3 regions of the Trichococcus sp. TS_SC_9 genome follow, and region 1 is predicted to be linked to each of the others. Evidence: riboswitches for the same ligand, from Rfam matches in the RefSeq annotation. Region 1 holds a riboswitch; each other region holds the start of a gene.
What was found. Region 1 has a riboswitch for thiamine pyrophosphate ahead of thiW (energy coupling factor transporter S component ThiW). Riboswitches for the same ligand answer to the same signal wherever they lie in the genome.

Region 2: linked by a shared signal. The riboswitch ahead of thiM (hydroxyethylthiazole kinase) and the one ahead of thiW (energy coupling factor transporter S component ThiW) in region 1 are both predicted to bind thiamine pyrophosphate.
Region 3: linked by a shared signal. The riboswitch ahead of thiT (energy-coupled thiamine transporter ThiT) and the one ahead of thiW (energy coupling factor transporter S component ThiW) in region 1 are both predicted to bind thiamine pyrophosphate.

Annotation. Positions count from the first base shown of each region.
Region 1 is NZ_CM149591.1:630,249-636,903, forward strand. Features, by position in the region: gene dhaM (dihydroxyacetone kinase phosphoryl donor subunit DhaM) at 225-602, opposite strand; gene dhaL (dihydroxyacetone kinase subunit DhaL) at 592-1,185, opposite strand; gene nagB (glucosamine-6-phosphate deaminase) at 1,308-2,015, opposite strand; gene nagA (N-acetylglucosamine-6-phosphate deacetylase) at 1,999-3,171, opposite strand; gene AC0J5I_RS02840 (MurR/RpiR family transcriptional regulator) at 3,203-4,018, opposite strand; gene AC0J5I_RS02845 (hypothetical protein) at 3,966-4,223, opposite strand; gene thiW (energy coupling factor transporter S component ThiW) at 4,235-4,726, opposite strand; TPP riboswitch at 4,856-4,957, opposite strand; TPP riboswitch at 5,021-5,123, opposite strand; gene AC0J5I_RS02855 (zinc-binding dehydrogenase) at 5,160-6,143, opposite strand; gene AC0J5I_RS02860 (DUF5131 family protein) at 6,167-6,655, opposite strand, start outside.
Region 2 is NZ_CM149591.1:921,626-928,280, forward strand. Features, by position in the region: gene rsmG (16S rRNA (guanine(527)-N(7))-methyltransferase RsmG) at 253-969, opposite strand; gene AC0J5I_RS04265 (HAD family hydrolase) at 1,107-1,769, opposite strand; gene thiD (bifunctional hydroxymethylpyrimidine kinase/phosphomethylpyrimidine kinase) at 2,099-2,881, opposite strand; gene AC0J5I_RS04275 (HAD family hydrolase) at 2,889-3,530, opposite strand; gene thiE (thiamine phosphate synthase) at 3,527-4,168, opposite strand; gene thiM (hydroxyethylthiazole kinase) at 4,155-4,979, opposite strand; TPP riboswitch at 5,055-5,162, opposite strand; gene mnmG (tRNA uridine-5-carboxymethylaminomethyl(34) synthesis enzyme MnmG) at 5,376-6,655, opposite strand, start outside.
Region 3 is NZ_CM149591.1:1,941,535-1,948,189, reverse strand. Features, by position in the region: gene ppdK (pyruvate, phosphate dikinase) at 1-2,518, shown strand, start outside; gene AC0J5I_RS09395 (zinc ribbon domain-containing protein YjdM) at 2,816-3,154, shown strand; gene AC0J5I_RS09390 (NAD-dependent epimerase/dehydratase family protein) at 3,804-4,592, shown strand; gene AC0J5I_RS09385 (hypothetical protein) at 4,737-5,054, shown strand; TPP riboswitch at 5,167-5,267, shown strand; gene thiT (energy-coupled thiamine transporter ThiT) at 5,325-5,900, shown strand; gene AC0J5I_RS09375 (YitT family protein) at 6,156-6,655, opposite strand, start outside.

The DNA of each region.
Region 1 (6,655 bases):
TCCCCGTAGGTTGGAGTAATTGATTGCCGTTCACCTCTTTTGTGGACGACTGACGATTACAAAACGGTAGTGGTATCTGCGATTCAGAACGCGTCTAATAAGAACATGGTGAATCCCAGCTAGAAATCTGTTGCTGAGCGATCTAGTCACTTTTAAAAAAAATAACCCATGAGATTCTCCTTTTGAAAAGGAAAACCTCATGGGTTTCTTTTGGCTTCAATATTTCATTTTACATACAATTCCTGCAACTGTTCACGGATTTTTTCATAGGGCGTATCCGCCTGCAACAAAGCTGCTGTCAGATAAGCTCCCTCCACAAATGCCGCATCGCAAATGATCAGATTTTTTTTGGTCGATTCACTTACCAACTCAAGATTCATCTTGGCACTGCCCAGATCATAAAAGGCCAATATATTAGGCTCTGACATTTCATCGAGAGCTGCCGTGACTTTATCAAAACTAGTGCCGATTCCGCCGTTTTCCACTCCGCCGACTGCTTTCACGGTAATGTCCTTCGCTACAGGTTTCAGCAATCTGGCTAGCCCTTCAGCGAGCTCCGCAACATGCGAAACCAATAAAATACCGTACTGTTCACTCATCATACACCCCCGCTTCCAACATAGCCTCAAAGAAATAACCGCATGAGGCAGCTCCTGGATCGATATGGCCATTCAGCTGTTCCGACACATAAGCAGCGCGTCCCTTTTTCGCGTGAAAATCCTTCGTACTTATAACATATTCATTGATTTTTCCCAACGTTAGGCGCTTATTCCGGATGTCTTCCATGACCGGAATCCAAACATCCACTAAGGTCTTCTCCTTCAGTTCCGTAGGGCCGAACGTTTGGATTCCTTCAAGTCCACTTGTCAGGTTGGCCATCAGATCGTTATCTTCTTGAAGAGCCTCCGACATATGCAGAAAGGCTTGCCCATAAAGGAGCCCGGCTGCTCCACCCGTTTTCTGGATGAAAGACATCCCCGCCGTTTTGAACAGATCTGACAACCCTGCCTGAACCCCCTCCGCTAATTTTGCCTTCAGGTCTTTGGCGCCCCGAAGCATATTGGCCCCGTGGTCACCGTCACCGATCGCTTCATCCAGCGTATTCAGATACTTCTCGTTTGTTTCCAACTTTTCGACGAACAGGCTCAACCATGTTCTAGCCGTCTCGACAGTCAACATTTCCATCACCGCCTTGGATTCCTGAATCACATGCTTTCCATGCTACCTCTGCTTCCATTGTAAACGTTTTAATCAAAAACGACAATCCGGAGACTCATGGGGAAGTAGCCTGTGGATTGTCTGATTCACTATTTTTTCGTGAGCATTTGTGCCGCTTCTTCATCGAGTATCACAGTCACATGCTTGTGGGTCTGCAGAACACTCGCCGGCAAATCTTCCGTAATTGGACCTTCCAACGCGGCTTTGACGGCAGCGGCTTTTTCTTTTCCGAAAGCCATCAGGATGATTTGTCTTGAAGATAGGATTGATTGGATTCCCATCGAATAGGCGAAACGCGGGACATCTTTTTCATCCGCAAAGTAACGTTTGTTGGAATCGATGGTGGATTGCCATAGCGCCACTTTCTGTGTCCGGGAATCAAAGGATGTGCCGGGTTCGTTGAAACCGATATGCCCGTTCGTGCCGATGCCGAGGATCTGTACATCAATCGGATTCGCCGCGATGATGGCTTCGAATTGCGCGCACTCCTCTGCCTCATCAGCCAAGCCGTCCAGCAGATAGTTTTTCTTGAAGGGTTTTGCATCGAACAAGTGCTCATGCATAAAATGATGGTAGCTGTGCGGACTGTCCTCGGACAAGCCCATGTATTCGTCCAGATTGATCGATGTCATATCCGAGAAATCAAGATCGCTTTCCCGCATGATTTTGTACAGTCTGACTGGCGTACTGCCGGTGGCCAACCCGAGCACTTTCGCCCCGCTTTCCATTTGCTTGCGGATTTTTTCGAATGCACAACGGCTGGCCTCTTCAGGGTTCGCTTTAATGATTATTTCCATGATCTGTAACCTGCTTTCTGTTATTTTTGAATACTGTCTTTCCAAAACTGATTGTCCGCTCGACCGCAAATGACTCCGAAAGTTGCACCATATCGGCATCTTTCCCCGGAGCGATGCCCCCTTTTCGCACCAGACCGAATTCGCGGGCCTGGTTGACCGAACTCATCTTTACCGCATCCAATATGCCGCAACCGGTGAAGGTCATGATGTTCTTGAAAGCCTCCTGGAATTCCAGCACACTTCCTGCCAAATTTCCGCTTTCCAGTCGGGCTTGTCCATCCTTGACGATGACTTTCTGTCCGCCTAATTCACTGATGCCATCGCCCATCCCTTTGGCGCGCATAGCGTCTGTGATCAACTCGATGCGGTCAGCGCCTTTTTGTTTGAAGGCGATTTTCACCATTTCCGGATTGATATGCAGACCATCGACAATCATTTCCGCATAGATGCCCTCCTCCAGGAAGGCATGTCCGGTCACACCAGGCTCCCGGTGATGGAGGCCTCTTTGCGCATTGAAGAGATGGGTGATGTGCGTTGCTTTGGACTGTTGCAATTGGCTGCGAAGAGCATCCGAATGTCCGACTGAAAGCACGATTTGGTTATCCAGGCAATACTTTTCGAAGGCAGTCGCATCACTCGTCTCCGGTGCATAGGTGACCAAACGGATCAAGCCTCCGCTCAAGTCCTGCCACTTGCGCATCAAGGCTGCATCCGGCAGTTTGATATGTTCTTCCGGCTGCGCTCCCTTATGGACGGCGGAAATGAACGGCCCTTCGAGGTGGATGCCTTGGATGACTGGATTTTTTTCCGCGGCCTTGCGGATGCCGGTCAACGCCTTTTCGATATTTTCGGAAGATTGCGTCATCGTCGTTGGAAAATAACTGGTGATTCCTTCCCGGTGCATCGTCACAATCATCCTGTTGATGCCATCCGCATCGCCGTCCATATTGTCCACTCCGTAGCCGCCATGGCTGTGGACATCAATGAAGCCAGGCACCAGTCTGCTTCCTGCCGCATTGATCACTTCCTCGTCAGGTTCGGGAATGTACTCCGACATGTTCCCGACCGCGTTGATTTCTTTTTCGAACCGGACATACCCGTCGACGATGACGGTTTCTCCTGTATACACTTCCGCATGGATGATCACTTTCTTCATGTGTATCCCTCTCTTCTATTCTATTCCGATTCTATTCCGATTTTTTTGAGTAACCCTGCACATTTGCTCTCGTCAGATCCATGTTGTATTTGAAGTTCTCGTCCTGCACCAGGAAGGTCGAAATCACATCGATCAGGTACATCATCCCGAACTGCGTGTTTACGAACGCCGTATTGTTGACGAAACGCGAGTGATAACCAAAGCACGTGACATCCGCCAATTTCGTCAATGAACTGTTTTTGAAGCTCGTCAGGGCGATGATCTTCGCTTTTTTCTGTTTGGCGATTTCCAGTGATGCGATCAATTCAGGTGTCTCGCCTGAATTTGAAATGGCGATCACTAATTCGTCATCCTTGATGATCGAGCTGTTGACGATCATCAGGTGGGAATCCGTGACCCCCGTGACATTCAGCCCCATCCGGATCAGGCGTTGCGCCAATTCGGCCGCCGTGAATCCGGAACTGCCGATGCCGTAAATGACTGTTTTGTTTGCGTTTCTGATCCAATCGACAACCGTTTCGATTGCTTGATCCTCGATCATCTTATTGGTTTCATCGATGACTTGCGTATAATAGCCATAGATATCGTCATAGACGGTCGGCATTTCTTTCAAAGGATGGTCGCTCGCCAATGAACGCAGCGCAATCTTCATATCCACAAACCCATCGATGTTGATGCGTTTACAGAAACGGGTGATGCTGGAGGTCGAAGTCTCCACCTTCGTCGCCAAATCCTTGATGTTCATGTTTTTGATGGATGCTTTGTTCTGCAGAATGTAATCCGCGATTTTTTTCTCATTCCCGGAAAAAGCGGAATAATGGTTTTGGATCTCTTCGATGATTGTCATTTTTCGTTATCTCCTCCAGTTTTGCGCAGCCACCAAAAGCGCGCTCCGTATTTCTTGCCTTCGCCTTTTCCTCTACGCTGATAGAATAACACATGAAAATAGTTTTTTCAATTATTATTTTATGAAAATCATTTTCTTTGTTATTTCTATTGGAGTCACTTTTAGACAGCAAAAAGCCGCCTCTTCCGAGAGCGGCTTCCTTCATGAGCAGATGCTTCAGATTCTGTTCCGGTCCAACACGTTTCTTTTTCCCATTTCCAGGATGATGAAATAAGCCATTCCCGCTCCGATGGCGGAACTGAGCGCGAAGCTCGGCAGGAAGAGCATCAATGCGGCTTCCATACCCATAAAAAACTGCGCAAGCAATGTACTCGCCAACGATCCCAGGATTCCGGTGCCTATCCACTCACCCAGTGCCGCGAAACCGATTTTTTGCGTTCTGGCGTAGAACAGACCTGCGCAAATAGCCCCGATCATGCTGCCCGGAAAGGCAAAGACGGTCCCTGTTCCCAACAGGTTGCGCAGCAAAGAAACACTGAAGGCCTGCAGGACGGCATACCCCGGTCCTAACCAGACAGCGGTCAATACGTTCAAAAGATGCTGCACCGGCGCTACTTTTGCAATGCCGATCGGAATGACGAAGATGCTGTTGCTGACCACCCCCATGGCGATGATCAAGGCAGTGGTGACTAATTTTTTTGTGTTCATAATGTTTTCCCCTTTTCAGTTTGATTTGTTCTTTTTGCAGCCTGATCTTTCCGAACCGTTTCCCTCCTCCAGAATTGAATGAAAATAAAAAGACACCTCCCCTGAGATGTCTTGGATATACGTACGGACTCCAGACCAAACTCAGTTCCCTCCGCCAGTACGAACTGGATCAGGTTTGAAGGGTTCCGACAGTGTCGGTCTCAGCGCTCGCGCGCACCCCTACTGAAATTAAAAAACGTTATATGATCTGATGCGAAAATCAGAAAATACAACGTTTTGATGTCTATTTATGCGAATAGTCAAACGCCACATTCCCTACGCTAGCATGAACTAGATCAGGTACAAAGAGTTCCGACAATGTCGGTCTCAGCGCAGTTGCGCACCCCCAGTGTTTCTCACTCAATTCTAACCAATAAGCTGCGGAAACGCAACCCTATTCTGAAGCTTGCTCTCCCGCAGCGCTCGGATCCAGCACGATGACTTTCCCGAAACTGTCCTGGCTCTGCAAAAAGGCATGGGCTTGGGCAACCTCTTCGAGCGTGAATACTTTCTCGGGCTCCACTGCAACGCCTTTCCCCTCAATGTAAGCCAGCAGTTCATTCAGCTTTTCGCCGGAGACGTCACTTGAATGGAAAGTAGTCAAATAGCTATTGTGCTTCAATTCCATGATGGGATCGAAATCCTCCAGGAACCATTTCCCGCCCAGTTGACCGGTGCTGCAGACAATGCCGGCTTCCCTGATATGGGAAAGGCTGTCCTTGAGCGTCGCAGGCCCGATCAATTCCAAAATCTTGTCGAAAGTCTCTTCCGTTTCCAACACGCCGTTGCGGTCTTCGATGTAGTCGGTGAAGCCGGCTTCCTTCAGTCGCTGACCTTTGTCGGCTTTCCGCGTGCTCCCGTAAATCCTGATATCCGGGAATTGGGCCCTGACCAACTTGGCAAAGGCAACCCCCACACCACTCGTTGCCCCCCGAACCAAAATTTGATCGGATGTTTGGATCCGCAGATTCTTCATGGAACCGAAAGCCGTATAGTAGGTTTCCGGAATGGCCGCCAGTTGGGACCAAGGTAAATTGGTGTGGATGGGGTAGATTTGGTCATTCGGCAACAGGACATATTCCGCATAACTCCCGTCGAAGGCTCTCCCCATCTCACCCATGATCGACACCACTTTTTGACCGAGCGGCAATTTTTCTTCGTCGCTCGTCCGTTCCACTATCCCTACACATTCAATCCCTAAAATACGGGGAAACGTGACCGAAGGGGATTTCCCCTCCCGCGTAAAGATTTCCGAATGGTTGATGCCGAAGCCCATGACTTTCACGAGCGACCAGCCTTCCCGTATTTCCGGAAGAGGAACTTCCTGATGCACCAGTTTTTCCGGTCCACCCGCTTCGTGCACTACGACTGCCTTCATTTCTCCGACATCCTTTCTTGTATTCACAACGACAGCATGCAGTTGGGTCTTCCCGATTGCATACCGCAAAATTTCTTGTAGGCACAGGAATCGCACAAAGTCACGGCATCGGTTTGAAAAAGCGGCACCGATTCGCCCTGGGCAACCCCTGTCAGGTGAACCGAAACCGCACGCCCTTCATAAAACAGTCCGGATTTCTTTGCTTGCTCCTGCTGCTTTCTTTTGTCCAAAATTTCATACTTCCGTCCGTTTTTCACGAATTGATTCCCGGTTTCGATGAATTCGAAATTCACATCATTTTTCACACAATCTTGATGCATCCTCTGCACCCATTCATAATGGCATTCCCTTGCCCCGTCATAGTTTTCCCCGCCGACGATGACGCGTTCGATTTTTCCGGAAGACAAATGCTGCGTCAAGTCGATTTCACCGATCAGCGGTGCCGCCATGATGCCTCTGTGTTTGAAAGGCAGATCCAGAAGTACCGGAATCCGCCTGTCGGCCATCTTTTG
Region 2 (6,655 bases), 290 kb from region 1:
TAAAAAAAGAGAAAAAACGATACCTGCGCCTTTTCCCCTACGCATTTCTTCAAAATGAATCATCATTTATCGCTCAGTATGTCTATTTATAAAAAAGGCTATAACTTTACCAGACTATTGTAACAAAAAAATTTGGAAAAATATAGGATAGATAAAACCGATGCCATAAAATCACTTTTTACGCGCATCTTAACCCCAAAAAGCCCGGCCTGCCTGCAAAGAAGCAGACGGTCGGGCCGTTCCTTTTCCGATTTACAATGGATTTTTGTTCGGTGTCCCGGCTTTTCTCGGGTAGGTCTTCGGAGTTTCTTTCGTCTTCTTGATCTTCACGATGTGGCGTTCGCCTGCTTCGTTCGGCAGTTCAAAAAAGATATCCTCCTCGATTTTGCCGCCCAAAATCGTGATGGCGCGCTCTGCATCGCGGAGTTCCTCTTCCGTGCTGGCTGCTTTCATCGCCACGAATGTACCGCCTTTTTTGGCCAAAGGCAGGCACAGTTCGCTCAGGACGCTCAAGCGTGCGACCGCACGCGCCGTCACCACATCGAATTGGCCGCGGAATTTCTTGTTCTGTCCAAAAGTCTCCGCACGGTCATGGAAGCAGGAAACGCCCGTCAAACCTAATTCGGAAACCAAAGTCTCCAAGAAGGTGATCCGTTTGTTCAATGAATCCACGATCGTCACCTGCAATTTCGGGAAGGCGATCTTGAGTGGGATGCTCGGGAAACCGGCGCCGGCACCGACATCGCAAAGTGTGACTTCCGCTTGGGTGAAATCCATGTGGAAGCCTAACGAAATCGAGTCATAGAAATGCTTCAGATAGACTTCATCCGGCTCCGTGATCGCCGTCAGGTTGATTTTTTCGTTCCATTCGCGCAATAAACGCAAATAAGTTGCATACTGTTCGAGTTGCGTTTCATTCAAAAGGATCCCTTTTTCGGCAAGTGCCTGGGTAAATTGTTCTGGATTCATAATGTTTCCTTTCCTCATTGGCTTCGTCTGTTTTTCTACCTCTCTACTTTATCCTGAAAGAGCGGTCTGTACAAGGGCTAAATCAACTTTAAAGCCGCTGTCCCTTATTCGGGGAACAGCGGCTTTTTCCAATCTATTTAAGCAACAAGCAAGTTTGCAAGAATGATTTCCAGTTCGACGAATGAGTTGGCGATGCGATCGGGATGCTCCGCGCGCAGGGTTTGGGCGGAACTTCCGCCCCAGGTGATGCCGATGGTCTTTATGCCTGCCATTTTCCCCATCTGCATGTCATAAATGGTATCACCGATCATGACGGTCTCTTCTTTCGCCATCGGGATTTTCTCCCAGGAGGTGAAAATGCCTTCCGGATTTGGTTTGTGCTGGTTCATGTTATCCAAGCCAATGACCACATCCATCAGGTCCAACAGATCCACTGCAGCAAGACTGCGCAACAACGCCTTGGTTGCTTTGTTGGAAATCACGCCCAGATGGTGCCCGTTCCCTTTCAGTTCCATTAAGGACTCCCGCGACAGATCGTATGGTTCCAACAGCATATTTTCATATTTTTCGTAGTTGTCCCAAAAGACTTCCATCAGCTTATCCATCTCGACCGGAGAGAGTGCATACTGCTTCAGATAGCCGCTAAACTTCACAAAATGGGGCTTTCCTCTATCCTTACGCAGCTGCTCAACAGTTGGGACGGGATACCCGAATTGTTCAAATGTATCCATCGTAGCCATCTCGCTGATTTTGCATGTTTCTGCCAAGGTACCGTCAAAATCGAATAATAGTAATCCCATCTTCTATCTTCCCTTCGATCGCGAATATGAACTGAATGCGGACAATAGCGATGTAAGCCACTATGACGCAAAAACTCAAAATTCCGAATGTTCACTATAATCAAAATTATAACAAACAAAAACAACAGAATAATGAGGTTTTATTTAGAATTTGGAAAGAATTCACTCGTTTTCGCTATCTCAAAACGCCAATTTCCGAACGTTAGGAGTTAGGCACTTTATCAATGTACTGAATTTACCCATCCAGTGCTTGCCCGTTGACGTCTCCATCTTTGGATCGGGGCAATTGACCGAATTAAGGGCTACCTCGAAATGAGATAGCCCTGTTTTTATGTGATGCGGTACGCGTGATTGAGCGGGCCGCTACCCTTGCCTAGATCCATTCCGTCGCGGAGCGCGCCGGTGATGTAGACTTTGGCCAGGCGGATGCTCTCTTCCATTCCGTGACCCAAAGCCAGATTCGCGGCGATGGCTGAGGAAAGCGTGCAGCCGGTGCCGTGCGTATTCGGGTTTTCGATCCGTTCCGACTCGAACCAACTGACTTTCCCGTCCCTAAAGAGCAGATCATCGGCGCTGTCCTTGAGATGGCCGCCTTTCAGTAGCACGCTGGTTCCCGCAGCCGAAGCGATACTGTCCGCTGCAGCCAGCATATCCGCCTTCGTCTCGATTTTGATGCCGCTCAGCACCTCCCCTTCCGGCACATTGGGGGTGATCACATCAGCCAAAGGCAACAACAGCGTCCGCAAATCCTGGCTGGCATCGTCCTGCATCAGGCTGCTGCCGCTTGTTGCCACCATGACGGGATCCACGACGATATTTTCCGCTTTGTATTCGAGCAGCTTCTCGGCGATGACTTTGATGATTGCGGCATTCGATACCATGCCGATCTTCACCGCATCAGGGCGGATATCCTTGAACACGCTATCCATCTGCTGCGCCACAAATTCGGGCGTCACTTCCATTATTCCGGCCACACCTGTCGTGTTCTGCGCCGTCAGCGCCGTGATCACGCTCATCCCATAGACTTTATGCGCCATCATCGTCTTCAGGTCCGCTTGGATGCCCGCTCCGCCGCTGCTGTCCGAACCGGCGATCGTCAATACTGTTTTCATGTTTTGCTCATCCTTTCCAATCCGAAAATGAATAGATGTACTGCTCCGTCAACGCTTTGATGCGCTCCATATCCTTTGTTGCCGTCTCATCATGGACGCCGACTACCCGGAAACCGGCTGCCGTTGCCGTTTCGACGGCGTGCAGCGCGTCCTCAAAGATGACGGTCTTCGTGAGGGGCGCCCCAAGGTGTTCGAACGCCCGCTGAAAAATGAGCGGATCCTCTTTGCCTGCCTTTACTTCACTGCTGGTCAGGATGGCGCTGAAATATTTCCGGATGCCCAACCGCTCCAAGGCGCTCTCGGCCAAATTCCTTTCGGTCGCGGTGGCGATGCACATCTTCACATTCTGCTCCTGCAATGTCTGAAGATATTCCGCTGCTCCGGCCTTAAGCGGGACTTCATAACGGTAAAGATCCGCAAGCAGCGTTTCGATTTCCGCAATGATCGTCTCTTCATCTTCACGCAATCCATAGGCCGATTGAAAATATTGTGCGGCTTGCGGCAGGCTCATCGTCTTCAACACATCCTGCAATCCGGAAGCTGGCTGCAGCTTTTTCTGAAGCAAATAATTTTCCCCCAGCCCCTGCCAGATCGGCATGGAATCCAGCAGCGTCCCGTCCAGATCGAAGATGGCAGCTTCCATTGTCATGGCTGCACCATTGCTTCGGCTAACGGGCGCAGTCTCTTCACCGCCGCTGTGATGTCCGGCTGCGCAAAGATGGCGGATACGACGGCAATCCCGTCGATGCCGCTGCCCTTGAGCTCGAGGATATTCCCTTCAGAAATGCCTCCGATCCCCACAACAGGTATGCTCACCGCCCGGCAGATCTGCTGCAGTGTTTCGATCGACAGCGCGTCGACATCCAGCTTCGTCGCTGTCCCGTAGATCGCACCTACGCCCAGATAATCGGCCCCGTTCCGTTCCGCCGCCAGCGCCTCTTCGACGGAATGCGCAGAAACGCCAAGGATTTTCCCCTCGCCGATCCGGCTGCGGACGTCTCCAGCCTGCATATCGCTCTGTCCCACGTGAACGCCATCCGCATCCAGCGCCAAGGCCACATCGACTGCATCATTGATGATGAAAGGGATGCGGTGGCGTTTGGCCACGGCCTGCAGTTCTTTGCCCAGGGAGACAAAGGCATCGAAATCCAATTCCTTCTCGCGCAATTGCACGACGGTAACGCCCGCTTGGATAGCTTCTTCAAGCTGTTCCGCCAAGGACGCGTTCCCCAGCCATTGGCGATCGGTCACCGCGTAAAGCAGCAAATCGTTCTTATCTACTCTCAATTTTAGCGCTCCCTTCCAGTTTTTCGACCGACATCTTGCTGATTTCATCGATGATGTAGCTGCGGTAGGATGAAGTCCCTGCGGCATTGCTTATCATCCTTTCGTAAGCCAGCTCGCCGCTGACTCCCATCAGGCACACCGCTGCCGCCGTGGCATCCAGCAACTGCTCCGGGTTTGCTCCGCAATAGGCTGCGATCAATCCCGACAGCATGCAGCCAGTTCCGGACACTTTTGCCATCCGCGGATGCCCGTTGCGGATGATGTAGGCTTTGTCCCGGTCCGCGACGATATCGATCGCGCCGGTGATTGCGACGACCGCATCATTCCGATCGGCCAATCGTTTGGCGAAAGCGACTGTTGCCTCGAGCGTTTCCTCGGTCACCGCATCACTGATGTCGGCATCCACGCCTTTTGTCGTGCCGCTTCCGGAATGGATCGTCTTCATTTCCGAAATGTTTCCTTTGATCACGGTGAAGGCAATTTCCTCCAGCAAGCTGAAGGTCGCTTCGGTCCTGAAAGGGGATGCCCCCGCGCCCACTGGATCCAAAACGACGGGATGGGCGAGCGCATTGGCTTGGCGCCCTGCCAGCAGCATGGACTCCACGGATCTGCTGTTCAGTGTTCCGATGTTCAGATTCAGGGCGGTGCAGATGCTTGTGATATCCGCGACTTCCTCGGGGGCATCCGCCATGATCGGGGAGCCTCCAGCAGCCAAGAGGACATTGGCGACATCATTCACAGTGACATAATTGGTGATGCAGTGGACCAGCGGTGTCTGTTGCTGTACATTTTCGAATAGCGTATTGAACATGGGTTACCTCCAAATAGTTTGTTTGATGCGACAAAAAAAGCGGGAAATGTCCGAATAGGCATTTCCCGCTGAATGGATTCATTCAATGTTATTTCCCTACGTTGGCATTATCCAAATCAGGTAATAGGTCGAAGTTGATTACTTCCTCTCAGCCTGCTGACACAAGCTCCCTTTTTTCGTATGCAGTTATGTCATCATCTTAGCATATGCGCCATCCTTACTCAAGGATGATTTTGTCGTTTTAATTGTTCATTCAGCCACCTGAAAATATTCGTATAGGCAATTTCACTGACTGTCGCTGCCCGATTATTCAGGAAATACCTTCATACTCTATTAAACGCTTTGTGTTAATCCTCTTAATGCTCGATTTCTACCCGGGATTCATCTCGCTCTGAGTTATTCTGAGATTTTGGCGATCTTTCCTTGGGTTACGTAGACCATCAAAACGGAAATGTCGGCTGGGTTGACGCCGCTGATCCGGCTTGCTTGGGCAATTGTTTCCGGTTGGATCTTCTTCAGATTTTGTTTGGCTTCGTTCGCGATTCCGTTGATGGCATCATAATCGATGTTCGCAGGGATGCGTTTTTCTTCCATTTTCTTCAGCTTGTCCACTTTTTCGACGGCTTTCTTGATGTAGCCAGCATATTTGATCTGCACTTCCACTTGCTTGATGACCTCTTTCGGCAAGGCTACTTCAAACGGCGCAAAAGCGATCAGACCTTCATACTTCAATTCCGGACGCTTCAGCAGGTCAGCAAACAAAATGCCGTCCTTCAGCGGAGCGGAGTTTTGTTCCGCAAGGAAAGCCTGCAATTCTTCAGTCGGTTTCAGACGGGTTTTTTCAAGGCGGGCGATTTCCTTTTCAACGGCCTGTTTTTTCTCCAGGAATGTTTCGTAGCGTTCTTCCGTCACCAAACCGATTTCGCGGCTCATTTCGGTCAAGCGGAAGTCGGCATTGTCATGGCGAAGCAACAGACGGTACTCGGCGCGTGAAGTCAACAAGCGATACGGTTCCATTGTTCCTTTGGTCACCAGATCATCGATCATGACGCCGATGTAGCCATCGCTGCGTTTCAGGATCATTGGTTCTTTCCCTTGCACAGCCAAAGCGGCATTGATGCCGGCCACGATGCCTTGTCCGGCAGCTTCTTCATAACCGGATGTGCCGTTCGTTTGGCCGGCAGTGAACAAGTTCTTCACCAATTTCGTCTCCAAGGAAAGGCGCAACTGATGCGGTTTTACGACATCGTATTCGATGGCATAGCCTGTCCGCATCATTTGTGCATTTTCCATACCCGGTACGGAACGGATCAAATCAAGCTGAACATCCTCCGGCAATGAGGTGGATAAACCCTGCACATAGACTTCTTCGTTCTCGCGGCCTTCAGGCTCAAGGAAGAGCTGATGGCGCGGCTTGTCGCTGAAACGGACGATTTTGTCTTCGATCGACGGGCAATAACGCGCCCCTACGCCTTCCACGATACCCGTAAACATCGGCGCGCGGTGGAGATTATCGCGGATAATTTCATGGCTTTCCGGACTCGTATAGGTCAGCCAGCAGGATAATTGATCTTTCAGATAGTCTTCATCTTTGGAAAGGAAACTGAAATGGTTCGGCTCAACGTCACCGGGTTGTTCCTCGGTTTTGGAATAATCGATGCTCGAAGCCATTACCC
Region 3 (6,655 bases), 1.3 Mb from region 1:
TTTCGATGAAGGACGGACACTTTGGACTGCGATCCAACAGCAGATTGATTCCGCCCTCATCGACCTGGAAAACGCGGTCGGGAAATCGTTCCATGACCCCGCCAACCCGTTGCTGGTGTCGGTCCGTTCCGGTGCCGCCTTCTCGATGCCCGGCATGATGGACACGATCCTGAATTTGGGCCTGAATGATGCTTCAGTCGCCGGTCTAGCAGAACAAACTCAGAACCCGACCTTCGCTTTCGACAGCTACCGTCGTTTCATACAGATGTTCGCCGATGTCGTGAAATCCGTTCCGCGCATCCATTTCGAATCGATTCTGGACACAGTCAAAAATGAGAACGGTTACCAGTTCGACAACCAACTGACTTTGGAAGAGCTGACCGACCTGGTCGCGCAATACAAAGCCGTCTACCAACGCGAAACAGGCGAAACTTTCCCGCAGGAACCGTTGGATCAATTGCACCAAGCCGTCCAAGCCGTTTTCTCTTCATGGAACAATGAAAGGGCTATCCTTTACCGCGATATCCACAATATTTCGCATAACCTCGGCACAGCCGTCACCGTCCAAAGCATGGTGTTCGGAAACCGCGGCAACGATTCGGGTACCGGTGTGGCCTTCACGCGCAACCCGGCGACCGGCGAGAAAAAACTCTTCGGCGAATTCCTGATGAATGCGCAAGGCGAAGATGTCGTGGCCGGTATCCGCACGCCATTGAACATCGACACACTGGAAGAAGTGATGCCTGCCGTCTACAACGAATTCAAGGCCATCGCTGAAAAACTGGAAGACCACTACGCCGATATGCAGGACATCGAGTTCACGATCGAAAAAGGCAAATTGTACCTGCTGCAGACCCGCAACGGGAAACGCACAGCAGCCGCAGCCGTCGCAGTGGCCGTTGATTTGGCGGACGAAGGTCTGATCACTAGAGAAGAAGCCATTATGCGCATCGAAACCGGCCAGTTGGACAAATTGCTCCACCCGACTTTCGACACGAAAGCACTTGAGGAAGCTACGATATTGGCGACCGGACTTGGCGCTTCGCCAGGAGCGGCATCCGGCCATATCTACTTCTCCACTGCTGATGCCGAAGCGGCACAAAAGGACGGCCTGCCGGTCATCCTAGTCCGCCGCGAAACATCCCCGGAAGATTTGGCCGGCATGATGAGTTCGGAAGGCATCCTGACAGCGCGCGGCGGCATGACTTCGCACGCGGCAGTCGTAGCCCGCGGTTTGGGCAAATGTTGTGTGGCCGGTTGCACGGCAGCGGTCATCGATGAAGAAAACAAAACCGTCGTGATCGATGATTTGACCCTGCATCAAGGCGACCTGCTTTCGATCGACGGCGCAACCGGTAGAGTCTACGCCGGCACCATCGCCAAGCAGAACCCGACTTTGGGCGGCAAATTCAGCACCTTCATGGAATGGGTCAATGAAATGAAAGTACTGCAAGTCAAAGCCAATGCGGACTCCCCCACTGATGTCAAACAGGCATTATCCTTGGGCGCGGAAGGCGTCGGCCTTTGCCGTACCGAGCACATGTTCTTCCATAAGCACCGTATTCCGGTTGTCCGTCAGATGATCCTTTCCCGCACGTTGGATGAACGCAAAAAGTACTTGGTTGAACTATTAGAAATGCAGCGCCAGGATTTCCAGGAAATGTTCGCTTTGCTGCAGGATCGCCCGATGAACGTCCGCCTGTTGGACCCTCCGTTGCATGAATTCCTGCCGACAGCGCATGCGGACAAAGTTGCCCTGGCGGAAGCGATGGGAAGCAGCCTTTCAAACTTGGAGGCGCACATCGATTCCTTGCATGAAGTCAATCCGATGCTCGGGCACCGTGGCTGCCGTTTGGCCGTCACTTACCCGGAAATCTACCGGATGCAGGTGCGCGCCATCATCGAAGGCGCCATCGCCGCTTCCACAGAGAGCGGCAGCACGATTACTCCGGAAATCATGATTCCCTTGGTCTGCGACGTCGACGAACTGCGCTACGTCAAAGCGGAAATCGTGGCGGAGATCCAGGAAGTCTTCGCTGAAAAGGATGTGACCATCCCTTACCTGATCGGAACGATGATTGAAATCCCGCGCGCGGCCGTCACTTCCGACGAAATCGCAATGGAGGCCGACTTCTTCAGCTTCGGCACGAACGACATGACGCAGATGGGCTTCGGCTTCTCCCGCGACGATGCCGGCAAGTTCCTGCAGGAGTACGAAGAAAAAGGCTTACTGAAGCCGAATCCGTTCCACTCATTGGACGTCAAGGGCATCGGCAAACTCGTCAAATTGTCCGCCAAATTGGGCCGCGAAACCAATCCAGGCTTGGTGCTGGGCGTCTGCGGCGAACACGGTGGCGACCCTGAATCCATCGCCTTCTTCTCAAGCATTGGCTTGGATTACGTTTCCTGCTCGCCTTACCGCGTGCCGATCGCACGCTTGGCTTCCGCGCAAGTAGCGATCAAAGAAAATAAAGCGAAAATGTCTGTTCAGAAAGATGCTGTGTTGAGCAGCATTTAATGGAAAAGCCCCTGATCGATGACCTCGATCAGGGGCTTTTGTGATTATAGCGATGCGATCGCGCTCTGCTTGTCCGATTCTTCTTGGTTATCGGATAACCTCAGCCAAGAACGCATATGGAGCCTTACGGAACTGTTCTCTTTCTGCTTATTGGTTATTATTCTTATATTGTCCGGATTCTATTGTCAACAAGGCGAAAATGTGGCAGTATATAAGCATCTTCCGCCTTGTAAAAACAGGCCGGAAATGAAAAGTCAGAAGACAGTATTTCAAAATAATGGAGGAATAAAAATCATGATGGAATTACCTAATTGCCCGAAATGCGGCTCCGCTTACACTTACGAAGACGGCGCGATGCTGGTCTGTCCTGAGTGCGCGCACGAATGGAGCGCGGATACTGCTGAGTCAGCAAACGAAGATCAATTGATCGTCAAGGACGCGAACGGCAACCTGCTGCAGGACGGCGACACTGTCACGGTCATCAAAGACCTGAAAGTCAAAGGCAGCTCGAGCGCTTTGAAAGTCGGAACAAAAGTCAAAGGCATCCGTTTGGTTGAAGGCGACCACAACATCGACTGCAAAATCGATGGCTTCGGTGCTATGAAGCTGAAATCCGAATTCGTCAAAAAAGCATAATAACGATTCCAAAAAAACTGGCGAGGCACCCCGAAAGGGAACCTCGCCAGTTTTTCTATTTTTATATTTTATTAGGTGATACGTTACCATTCTATCCGGCCTCACGCCTTTCATCTGTACGATGGCTGTCACCCCTGACAGCTAGGAGATATGCGTCGGATCACCGTTCCTTTCCGTTGTGTCTTATTTTTAGAAAGATTAATGGTCATCACCCCCGTTTTAATGCTAATGTTCATGATAAGCCCCATTGTTTCCGTTCAGGACTAGCAAAAAAACACATGCGAAAGCACGTGTTCTGTCGGGCAAAAGAATGAATGGGAAGATTGTTGCACAACAGATCCGCACTGACCTTGAGAAGCGCGCATTTGCAAATTCAACAAGTCCATCCTACTCACTCCCTCGTTTTCGATTGAAAAGTATCTTGCCCTTGCCTATCATCTTATCTCTATTATACTAGGATAATCTCCCGGGCTCAATTAATTTACCTGATCATTACAGAAATAAAATATTCCCCTTTATCGTGCCCAATCATTGCCTTTGCAAGGGCTATGCATTGACATTTTCCGGCGGCTTGCATAAAGTTAAAGTAAAGCCACTCACGAGCATAACAGCAAAGTTTGTCGCATAGAAACAAGGAGGTTTACCAATAATGACTACAATCATGATCACAGGCGCAAGCGGTAATATAGGGAGAGTTTTGGTGGATCATCTGAAAAAGGACTACGAACTGACTTTGGTTGATATCCATTTCCATGACATCGAGCCTGCCCTTTTGGAGGGAACAATCGTCAAGGAGCTGGACCTGACTGTCGTCGGGAACTGGGATGGCCTGCTGGAAGGGATCGATTACGTCATCCATCTGGCCGCAAACCCTTCGCCCTATGCTGCTTTCGACGATTCGCTTATTAGTTTGAACTACAAAATGCCCTATTACCTGTTCAAGGAATCATCCAAATACGAGAACTTCGTCAAGCGCATCATCTTTGCGAGCTCCTTCCATGCCGTCAACGCCTACCCCAAAAATGTGCAGATTCCCGTCGATGCCCCAGTCCGTCCGGGTGACCTTTACGGCGTCTCAAAAGCCTATTTGGAGAGCTTGGCCAGCCATTTCGCCTTTACCCAAGGACAGGAATCGATCGGCATCCGCATCGGCAACTTCGATGAAAATCTCGACAATCCATACATCAATGAAGCAGACTTGGCCGAATACGTGTCGCCCCGAGACCTTTGTCATCTCATCGATTGCGCTCTCAACGCCACGCTGATCGAGCCATTTCTGTTGGTGAACGGACTGTCGGACAATCGGTTCCCGCGCCTGGACATCTCACAGGCACGCACAGCCATTGGTTATCGGCCACTCGACGATGCCTTTGTGATGAAGGGCTTCTTTAATGATGACAACGGCGATCCTGTCGAAATCTCCAACGACGAGCATTGATTCGACGATTTGTGAACAAGTTTCCGTTTTTGTACGTTTTCGCCCACATCCGCCACCAAAGTCTATTGAAGAGCTTGAATCGAACTGATATGATGTTCAGTGGAGACAAAAGATGTTTCAGATAGACGGAGGGATGTACAATAAATGGCGAAAAAGAACAAAGGCAACCAAATCCAACGCAGAAATGTGACCCCAACAATACCCGAACTGCATAAAAATAAACAAGCGGCGGCGAAGAAAAATTTGCCCGTGGATGAAGACCCAACATTGCAAAATTCTTATAATATCACGATGTACGGTATGTTGATAGGCGCATCAATCGGCTACTTCGCCGGCAGTGTGACCATCGGTTTCGGTATCGGTACACTGATCGGTGGGGTTATCGATTTCTACCTGAATACTCAGAGGAAAAAGAAACGCGAAGCCATCTTGAAGGCACAGGCTGAAACCGAGCAGAAGTAGGTCTTTTTGCACAACGTGATGTTCGGGATGTTATTTTCGGACATGGTGTTGTGCAGCGTGAATCTTGCATAACGAAATAAACTGTAGTAAAGTTAGCTGTAACTAAATAGACCGTTTCACAAAGGGGTGCCTTCATGGCTGAGATTGAACATAGATTCTGACCCTTCGAACCTGTTCGTTAATACGAGCGTAGGGATTGTGATTGAGAAATGAACTTCATTCTCCTCCTTTGTTGATGGTATATTATGCCCAAAAAGGAGGAGTTTTTTTATGTCAAAAAATCTGAACATCTGGATCGAAGGAACCATCATCGCGGCTTTAGCGACCGTGTTGTCCTTGATTCCTTTCAATATCGGCCCTAGTTTTTCCGTAACGGTTGGGGCGCCGGTCATGATGCTTTACTGCCTGCGCCGCGGCTTGGTTCCCGGGTTCTTCGCCAGTTTCCTGTGGGGTGTGTTGCACATCCTGATCGGGACGGCCTACATCCTGACACCGCTGCAAGGATTCATCGAGTACTTCATCGCCTTCGGTTTCACCGGCTTGGCCGGTCTGTTCACGCCGAAAGTCCAACAAGCGATCGCGGACCAAAACCAAAAGGCATTGGTATGGCAAGTCATTTTGGGCACCATCGTCGGCACCATCGGTCGTTACTTCTGGCACACAATCGCCGGCTACTATTTCTGGGGATCCTACGCCCCAGAAGGCTGGAGCGCATGGTTCTACTCCATCACGCTGAACGGCGCAAGCGCCTTGGCGACCGGTGCATTCACCATCATGGTACTGGCCGTCATCGCGAAAACGAACCCGCAGTTGTTCATACCGAAAAAATCGGTGCGCGGGTACTGAGCGGATGCCGAATAACTGTATGCTAGCGAACCGCGTCGGCTGTTTGGGGTAGAACGCAGATAGAACGGCCGACGCTTCCGGGTGATGTAGACTGTTAACGCTGACGAACAGCCAGAACAGCCTACACTTCCGCGGTTTGTCGACTGTTTACCTTGGATCGCTAACTGAACTGTTGACGAATCAATTTTTATCGTGTAATAAAACCAATAAAGCAGAGGCATCCTCGAAAATTGGAGGCTGCCTCTGCTTATTTTATTACTCTACTAGTCCGGATTGGCGTTCCAGCGTGAAGCCCTTCCCTGCGACCTCGTGAACCTGTCCGATGATTACGAATGCAAATGGATCGATATCATTGACCAAAGCATTGATGGCGGAAAGTTTACGCTGCTCGATGACGCAAAGCACAGCTTGCTGCTGCACCCCTTCAAAAGCCGTTTCAATGTTCACCAGCGTCAGCCCAACATCCTGGACAAACAGTAGCGCTTTTTTAATTTCTTCAAACTTTTTTGAAATGATAAAAAGCTGCATCTTATTCGTTCCGGTGACCATGACTTTATTTATGACGATGGATGTCAGGAACACCATAATGAGCCCGTAAAGGATCTGTTCCATACTGGAAAAGAACGCCTGTACCAGCAGAAAAATGACGTCGAACGCATACATCCCCACCGCAACCGGAATGCGGAAATGCTTGTTCAGGAGCAGTGGTGGAATGTCCATTCCACCCGTTGAAGCGCCGACCTTGAACACCAGCC